2 regions of the Massilia sp. NP310 genome follow, and region 1 is predicted to be linked to the other one. Evidence: predicted binding sites of a transcription regulator. Region 1 holds the regulator's gene; the other holds the start of a gene.
The links. The regulator FliA, encoded in region 1, starts transcription of late flagellar genes. The targets are predictions, from matches to a motif close to CTAAAGTTTNNNNNNNNNNNGCCGNTA.
Positions count from the first base shown of each region.

Region 2: the regulator FliA is predicted to act here: its motif matches at 1,868-1,894, upstream of KY496_RS25700 (flagellar protein FliT).

Region 1 is NZ_CP080379.1:2,961,975-2,966,181, forward strand. It holds gene KY496_RS13085 (hypothetical protein) at 1-391, opposite strand, end outside; gene motD (flagellar motor protein MotD) at 491-1,246, opposite strand; gene KY496_RS13095 (flagellar motor protein) at 1,261-2,004, opposite strand; gene KY496_RS13100 (RNA polymerase sigma factor FliA) at 1,986-2,714, opposite strand; gene KY496_RS13105 (antiactivator of flagellar biosynthesis FleN protein) at 2,761-3,582, opposite strand; gene flhF (flagellar biosynthesis protein FlhF) at 3,575-4,207, opposite strand, start outside.
Region 2 is NZ_CP080379.1:5,809,978-5,814,184, reverse strand. It holds gene KY496_RS25715 (AI-2E family transporter) at 1-797, shown strand, start outside; gene KY496_RS25710 (CsbD family protein) at 901-1,077, opposite strand; gene KY496_RS25705 (bifunctional 2-polyprenyl-6-hydroxyphenol methylase/3-demethylubiquinol 3-O-methyltransferase UbiG) at 1,150-1,779, opposite strand; gene KY496_RS25700 (flagellar protein FliT) at 1,947-2,228, shown strand; gene KY496_RS25695 (hypothetical protein) at 2,575-3,675, opposite strand; gene fumC (class II fumarate hydratase) at 3,765-4,207, shown strand, end outside.

The DNA of each region.
Region 1 (4,207 bases):
TGTGCTGCCCCGGCTTGAAGGCATAGGCCTGGGTGATGTCGATCGTGTTCAGGTGGGTGGTCTGCGGCTTGACCTCGAGGTAGTCGGCCGGGCCCGGCGCGGCGCGCTTGACCATGCGGCCGGTGTAGGCCACTTCTTCCCCGGGTGTGCGCAGGTTGAAGCGCGGGGCGGTCAGGTCGTCGCCCAGCGCGATCTCGCGCGGGATCCACACCGACTGGTCGCCGCGGTTCTCGATCAGCACCCGCACCTTGACCGACTTGGCGCCGGTCTCGACCTCGAGCCGGTGATGCACGTTCACCTTGGCCTCCACGGCCTTGACCGCGCCGACCAGGCCGCCCAGCGCCAGCAACGTCGCCAGCACAGCTGCCGGCATGCTTCGTTTGACATGCATCTCGTCTCCTTACGACACGGGGCCACCATGGTTTTCAAAAAAGGGCTGCCGCGAGCGCGGCAACCGCCTTTCGATTATGACATGAGTTATCGCTGCAGTTCAGGGAAGAATGTTACCGCCTGTTTCAGGCAAGGCCGCCAGGATGGTCACCGCCACCCGCCGGTTGCGGGTCTGTCCGGCCACGTCCGTGTTCGGCGCCACCGGCCGCGTGTCGGCAAAGCCGATCGCCGACAGGCGCGTCGGCGGCAGGCCGTTGTCGATGAACAGGCGCACCACGCTCGATGCGCGCGCGGTCGACAGTTCCCAGTTCGACGGATACACCGGGCTGGCGATCGGCATGTCGTCGGTATGGCCCTCGACCTCGATGCGGTGGGTATCGTCCCTGAGCAGGCCGGCCACGGCGCCCAGCACTTCGCGCGCCTCCGGGTCGAGCGCCGCTTCGCCCTGCTCGAACAGCACGCTCGCATTGATCTCGACGCTGACGCCGCGCGCGTTCTGGGTCACCCGCACCTGGCCCGACTTCACCAGCGGCAGCAGGGTCGCCGACAGCTCGCGCGCCATCACGCCCATGCGCTCCTGCTCGCGGCGCGCGGCCTCGTTGCGCTTGCGGTTGATGATGTGCGACAGCGGCAGCACCGGCTCGACATTGGTATTGACCTGCGTGGCCGCGCCTCGTCCGCCGAAGGCGTCGCCCAGGGCGTCGGACAGCACCTGGTACTTTCCCTCGTTGACGATGGAGATCGCGTACATCACCACGAAAAAGGCGAACAGCAAGGTGATCAGGTCGGCGTAGGAGATCAGCCAGCGCTCGTGGTGCTCTTGCGGGACGTCGTCGTCGTAGCGCTTGCGGGCCATGATGTCGCCTGTCGTCAGTGGCGCGCCAGCAGGCTGGCGACGCGCTCGTCGACCACGCGGCCGTGGTCGCCGCCGGCGAGATCGGCAAAGACTTCGGCCAGGATCTCGTACTGCGAGACCCGGTCGTTGACGATCGCCTTGAGCTTGTTGCCGACCGGGTAGAAGAACAGGTTGGCCAGGCCCACGCCGTACACGGTCGACACGAAAGCGACCGCGATGCCCGAACCCAGGCGCGCCGGGTCGGACAGGTTTTCCATCACGTGGATCAGGCCCAGCACGGCGCCCAGGATGCCGATCGTCGGCGCATAGCCAGCCGCCGATTCCCAGATGCGCGCCGCCTGGCGCTGGGCGAATTCATAGCCGTTGATCTCGTGTTCCAGCAAACTGCGCAGCTTGTCCGGCGCGATGCCGTCGACCACCAGGCGCAGGCCCTTGGCCACGAACGGGTCGGCCTTGTTCATGTACTGCTCCAGCGACAGCAGGCCGTCGCGGCGCGCCGACTGGCTCCACAGCGTGATGTCGCGCGACAGTTTCTGGCGGCCGTTCTTCGGCGGCACGAACACCCAGCGCAGCATGCCGAGGCCGCGCAGGAAGGTGCGGGTTTCGCTCTGCAGCAGCACGGCGCCGAAGGTGCCGACCACGACAATGGCGAAGGCGGCCGGCTGCATCAGCGATGCAAACTTGCCGCCGTCGAGCGTGTAGCCGAGGAAAATGCCGGCTATCGCCAGCACCAGGCCGCCTACGCTGGCCCAGTCCATATATGCTCTCGCAAGGTGGTGCGCAGGCGCGCGACGGCCTGGGTGTGCAGCTGCGACACCCGCGATTCACTCACACCCATGACGGCGCCGATTTCCTTCAGATTCAATTCCTCTTCGTAGTACAAGCCCATCAACAGTTTCTCGCGCGGCGGCAGGTTGTCGATGGCCTCGATCACCGCGTGGCGGAAGTCGGTCTCCATCAGGCCGCGCAAGGGGTCGCTGTCGTCCACCGCGTAGCGGTCGAGGAAGTTGCCGTCGCCGTCGTCGTCATGGAAGTCTTCGTAATAGACCAGCTGGTGGCCGCCCGAGTCGGCCAGCATCTCCTGGTAATCCTCGAGCGAGAGCTTGAGCGACTTGGCCACTTCAGATTCGCTCGGCGGCCGGCCCAGGCGCTGCTGCAGCTCGTGCATCGCGGTCTCGACCTTGCGCATGTTCTGGCGCGTGCTGCGCGGCATCCAGTCGCTGCTGCGCAATTCGTCGAGCATGGCGCCGCGGATGCGCAGCACCGCATAGGTCTCGAACTGCGCGCCATGGTTGTCTTCGTAGCGGTTGATGGCGTCCAGCAGGCCGATCATGCCAGCTTGCACCAGGTCATCCACCTCCACCGAAGGCGGCAGCTTGGCCTTCATGTGGTGGGCAAGACGCTTTACCAACGGCATATGCTCCGTCAGCAAAGAATTCTTGTCCGCTTTCCCTTTGACCGTGTACATGCTGGTGTCAGTCTTCTCTCTGCTTGTGTTCTATTGCCGATGTCGATTACGAGCCAAAGTGGGCCGCGCTCCCCTGCTTGCCGAACTGCGGCATGGCGTGCAGCGCGAACTTGCCTGCCAGCTGGCGAAACGCCACCGACGCGCCGGCCAGCGGGAAGGCGTCGACCACGGCCCGGCCCAGGCGTGCGGCCCGGTGCAGGTACTCGTCGGCTGGCACCGAGCCCATGAAACTGAGCTTGACGGCAAGGTAACGTGTTGCTGCTGCTGACATATTATCGTATACCACCTTGGCCTCTGCCTCTGTCGCACCGGTAACAAGGATACCGAATGGGCGCCGGCCCAGTTGCTGCGACAGCCGCTTGATCAGCGCATAGGCGTTCGTGATCGACGCCGCGCTGGTGGACACCTGCACCACGATCTCGGAATCGAGCATCGAGGCCACCGGGAAATCGCCGTCCGGGCCGAGCTCGGCGTCGACGATGACGATGCCGGTTTGCAGCGCCAGCACGTCGAAGGTATTGCCCAGGCGGCGTGCCTCGGCTGCGGTTTCGGGCGCGCCCATCGGCACCACCGAAAAACCTTGCGGCGCCGGGCGGATCACCTGGTTCAATGCGCTTTCCTGGCGCGCCACCTGCAGCAGCGAAGCGCGCCGGTTCATGCCGAGCCGGCGCGCGACGCCGTATTCCACTTCGCAGGCATCGACGATCAGCACGTCGTTGCCGGCCTGGGCCAGCGAGGCGCCCAGGTTGACCAGCATGGCGCCCTTGTCGTCTTCAGGCGTGGCCGACAGGAAGGTGACCACGCGCGGACGCGGGCCCTGCAGCATGCGGCGCAGGCCTTCGGCCTGGTCGAAATCGAAACTAGCCACGGTTCACCTCGCGCGCGGCTTGTGCCGCAGCCATCATCAGCGGCATGTCGGCTTCGTTTGCGCCGTTGCCGCGGTTGCGGAAAGCGCGGTCGACCAGCAGGTTGCGGTCGGCCACGTGCAGGTCTTCCGGCACGCGCTGGCCGTTCGAGATGTAGTGCAGGTTCAGCTTCTGGCGGATCACGACGTCGAGCACGCCGCCGATCGATGCGGCTTCGTCCATCTTGGTCATGATGGCGCCGTGCAGGCCGCTGCCCTGGTAGGCGCGCACCACTTCGTTCAGCGTTTCGTTGGTCGAGGTCGAGTTCAGGCACAGCAGGCGCTTCACGTCGGCGCCCGAGCCGGACAGCATGGCGACCTGCTCGGCCACCATGTGGTCGCGCTGCGACATGCCGATGGTGTCGATCAGCACGGTGTGCTTGTTGCGCAATTCCTTCAGGGCGATGCGCAGGTCGGCCTCATCCTTCACCGAGTGCACCATCACGCCCAGGATCTTGCCGTAGATGCGCAGCTGCTCGTGGCCGCCGATACGGTAGGCGTCGGTGGTGATCAGGGCCAGCTTGTCCGGGCCGTGGCGCATCACGCAGCGCGCGGCCAGCTTGGCGGTGGTGGTGGTCTTGCCGACGCC
Region 2 (4,207 bases), 2.8 Mb from region 1:
CGCCGCAGATTTCCGAACAGTCGACCCAGCTGGCGAAGGAAATCCCGGCCGCGATCGAGCGCCTGCAGGGCGAAGTCGAGCAGCATCCGCTGATCAAGCGCGTCGTCGACGAACTGCCGCCGCCGGAAGACATCGTCAAGCAGATGAGTTCGATGGTGCCGAACGCCGGCCTGTTCTTCACAGGCATCCTGGGCGCCCTCGGCAATGTCGTCATCATCATTTTCGTCGGCATCTATTTTGCCGCCACGCCGGGCGTCTACACCGGCGGCTTCATCCGCCTGATCCCGCAACACAAGCGCGGCCGCGCGCGCGAAGTCATCGACGAGATGGGCGATTCGCTGGCCAGCTGGCTGGTCGGCAAGGCGGTCTCGATGCTGATCGTCGGCACCACCACCGCGATCGGCCTCTCCCTGCTGGGCGTGCCGCTGGCGCTGATCCTCGGCGTCATCGCCGGCCTGCTCGACTTCATCCCCTACCTCGGCCCGATCATGGCCGGCGTCCCGGCGGTGCTGCTGGCGCTGTCGATCAGTCCGGAAATGGCCATGTATGCGCTGCTGTTGTTCGCAGCGATCAATATGCTCGAGGGTTATGTGTTGCAGCCGATGATCGAAGCCAAGGCGATCGAATTGCCGCCCGCGCTGGTGATCGTGATGCAGCTGATCTTCGGCACCCTGTTCGGCTTTGCCGGCGTGGCGCTGGCGACGCCGCTGGCGGCCGTGCTGTCGGTGCTGGTCAAGATGCTCTATATAGAAGACGTGCTGGGGGACAGACCGGCGAAGGGGGTTGGGTCGAGTTGACTCGCCTCGTTTCTGGAGTGCCGTGCCGCGGCATTCCAGAGATTGTCGGCGCACAAACAAAGCCGCGCGATTGCGCGGCTTTGTTTGTGGGGCGGAAGGCAGATCAGCGGTTGCCTTTGGCGATTTCCTTCATGTCGCCAACTTTCTTCTGGACCTTGCCCTCGGCCTGGTTCGACAGGCCTTCGCTCTGCTGCTGGCGGCTGCCGACGGCTTCGCCGACTTTCTGCTGCACCTTGCCGCCAACTTCCTTCGCCTTGCCTTTGACTTGATCCTTGTTCATTGCAGTCTCCTTGCCTGTTACGTGGATGAGCCTTGATGGTAAGGATAACTGCCAAGCGGTTCTGTTCGACGCCTAACAAACAGGCTTGCGCCACACGCTGGCCAGCCAGGGCTGCTGCTCGCGCGGCAAGCCGGGCGGACGGTAATAGTGATGCAGCGCCGTGAAACCGGCCGCGCGCAGGTAGCGTTCCCAGGTGGCGTAGTCGTAATAACTGCCATAGCGCGGGCCGTTCCAGCCTTCCTGGTTGTCGCCGCGCGGATTCGAACTGAACAGCACCCCGCCCGGCTTGAGCGCGGCGTGCAGATGCGCGAGCACCTGCGGCAGGGCAGCGCTGGGCACATGGAACAGCACGGCGTTGGCGAAAATGCCATCAAAGGTCGCTTGAGGCAAATCAAGGTGCAGGAAGTCTTGATGCCAGACCTCGCAGCCGCTGTAGTCGCGCGCCATGGCGACGAAACGCTCACTGCCGTCGACGCCGATGGCGCGGTGGCCGAGCGTGCTGAAGGCTTTCAAGTCACGCCCCGGGCCGCAGCCCAGGTCGAGGATGGTGTACGGGCTTGGGGCCTCGATCGCTTCCAGCAGGGCGGCGATGTTCTGGCTGACGTCGTGGTCGATCGTGCCGGCAAAGAAGGCATCGGCATTGCGCTCGTAATGCGCCAGCGTGCGGCGGGCGATGTCGTCGTGATTGTTATCGTGATCCATGGCGACAGTATGCCAGCCGGCGGCGAACGGCTTCGCCGGACATGCTCGCCACGTCAGAAAAAAAGTTCAAAAATTTTTCGAAGTTACCCTAAAGTTCCCACAATCCCTGCCGTAATAGAGTCAGACAACCGGCAATCCGGCCGGAGTTTCATTGTTTTGGTGGCAACATGAACGCAAACGAAGTCCTCGCGATGTACGAAAACCTGGCTGGCCTGACCCGTCAGATGTCGGAAGCCGCCAAGGCCGGTGACTGGAACGAGTTTGCCAACCTGAACGTGGAAGCCAAGGTCGAAGCGCGCAGCGCCGCCGCCGGCATGCCGGCCCTGGAAGGCGCCCAGCGCCTGCGCAAGATCGACCTGCTCAAGCAGCTGATGGCCAACGACCGCGCGATTCGCGACGTGACCGAGCCATTCGATGGCCAGCTGGACCGCGCGCTGCAGGCGCACTGATTCCTGGCGAATCCTGAACCAAGGCACCTGCGGGTGCCTTTTTTGTTGCCGGAACAAAGCGGGGATGGTCGAAGCACAAATGACAAGGCGCCCATCGGGCGCCTTGGCTGCCGCCGAGCCAGTGGCTCGGCCGCGAATCGGGTGGAGGGCGAACCCCAGCTATCTGCTGGCGTCGCCTCTTGCCGGTTGCTCCCGGCGTCCACCGCCGCTGCAGGCAAGTGGACTGCTTCCGGTCACAGGCGTTTCATCAACGGTCGTCTGTTGTCGCGCCACGCTATCGGTGGTGGCTGCGCAGACCCTGTGCCGTCTGTGACCTCGTCGATCACAAGTCCAGTATAACGCAAAATCAAAGTTGTGTAGACATTTCCTGTTCAGTCTCGTCCAGCTTCGGCTCGACCGGCTGCTGGCCCGCTTTCTTGCGCGCGAAACGCTGGCGCAGACGGGTCATCAGGGGCACGCCAGGCATGGGCTGGATCTGCCCTGCCCGCTTGCGACGGCGCACTATCAGCATCGCGGCGCCGGCCAGCGCCAGCACGACGCCAACGCCGCCGGCGATCCAGCCCCAGGGCGTCGACGCCTCCGGTTCGGGCGCCGGGCGCCGCCGCGCCGGATGCGGCTTGTTCGGATCAAGCGGCCGCGCCCTGCTGACGTCCGCCGGACTGGCGCCAAGCGCCACCTGCAATACCCTCACCTTGTCTTCCAGCTGGCCGATCTGTTCGCGCAATTGCGCGTTCTTGTAGTCCAGCGCGGCGCACACGGTCGAACGGTCGACGTCGGGCGCGGGCGCGCAGGCGGCCGGCGCGGCCGGGGCAGCCAGTGGCAAGGGCAGCGCCTTGGGAGCCGGCCTCGGCGCCGCTGCCGGCACTGGCCGGGCTTCCTGTTTCGGTTCCGGTTCGGGGGCGGGCTTGGGCTCCTGCGTTGGCGCCGCCTCGATCTTCGCGACGACCGGCTTGGGCGTTGGCGCCGGGCGCGGCCGTGGCGGCGGCCTGGCCACGACTGGCGCGGGCGCCGGCGTATCGGCCACGACCGGCGCCGGCATCCTGACCGCCGCCGGCGGCGGCGGATTCGGATTCGGCGTCATCGACAAGGTCACCAGGCGCACGTCGCGCTGAACGCCATCGGCCAATTCCAGGTACAGATGCAGGCGGTTTGACTCAACCGGGGCCAGCGACGTCACGTGCAGGAACTGGCGGCCATCGCGCTGCGTCACAGTCATGTTGAGTGTCGACAGCACGTGCGGCATGCCGATATTGGCGCCGCGGTAGACGTTCGGGTGGGCCAGGCGCACCTGCACCGGCGTCGCCGGGGCGTTGAGCATGGTCAGTTCGATGTCGGCCACGAGCTGCTGGCCGATATACGACGCGACCCGCGCTTCGCCCAGTTCGGCTGCGCCGGCAGCGCCAGAGAGTAGCGCGCAAGTGATGATCAAGGGGAGGCGGCTAGCCATTAGAAATACCGAGAGTGAAGCCCAAGCGTAATTAACGGACATTGCGATAAACTCTTTAATCCCAGCCCCCTCGTACAACAGGAATGTCTATGGAAAACAGGATTGAGAAGGACAGCTTTGGCCCGATCGACGTGCCCGCCGATCGTCTTTGGGGTGCGCAGACCCAGCGCTCGCTCCACCATTTCCACATCTCCACCGAGCGCATGGCGCCCGAGCTGGTCGCGGCGCTGGCCCAGGTCAAGCGCGCGGCGGCGGCGGTCAACCGCTCGCTCGGCAAGCTTTCCAGCGACAAGGCCGACGCCATCATCCGGGCTGCCGATGAAGTGCTCGAGGGCCGCCATCCGGCCGAATTCCCGCTCGCCGTGTGGCAGACGGGCTCGGGCACGCAGAGCAATATGAACATGAACGAAGTGCTGGCCAACCGCGGCTCCGAGCTGCTGGGCGGCGCGCGCGGCGAAGGCCGCCTGCTGCACCCGAACGACCACGTCAACATGGGCCAGTCGTCGAACGACATCTTCCCGACCGCCATGCA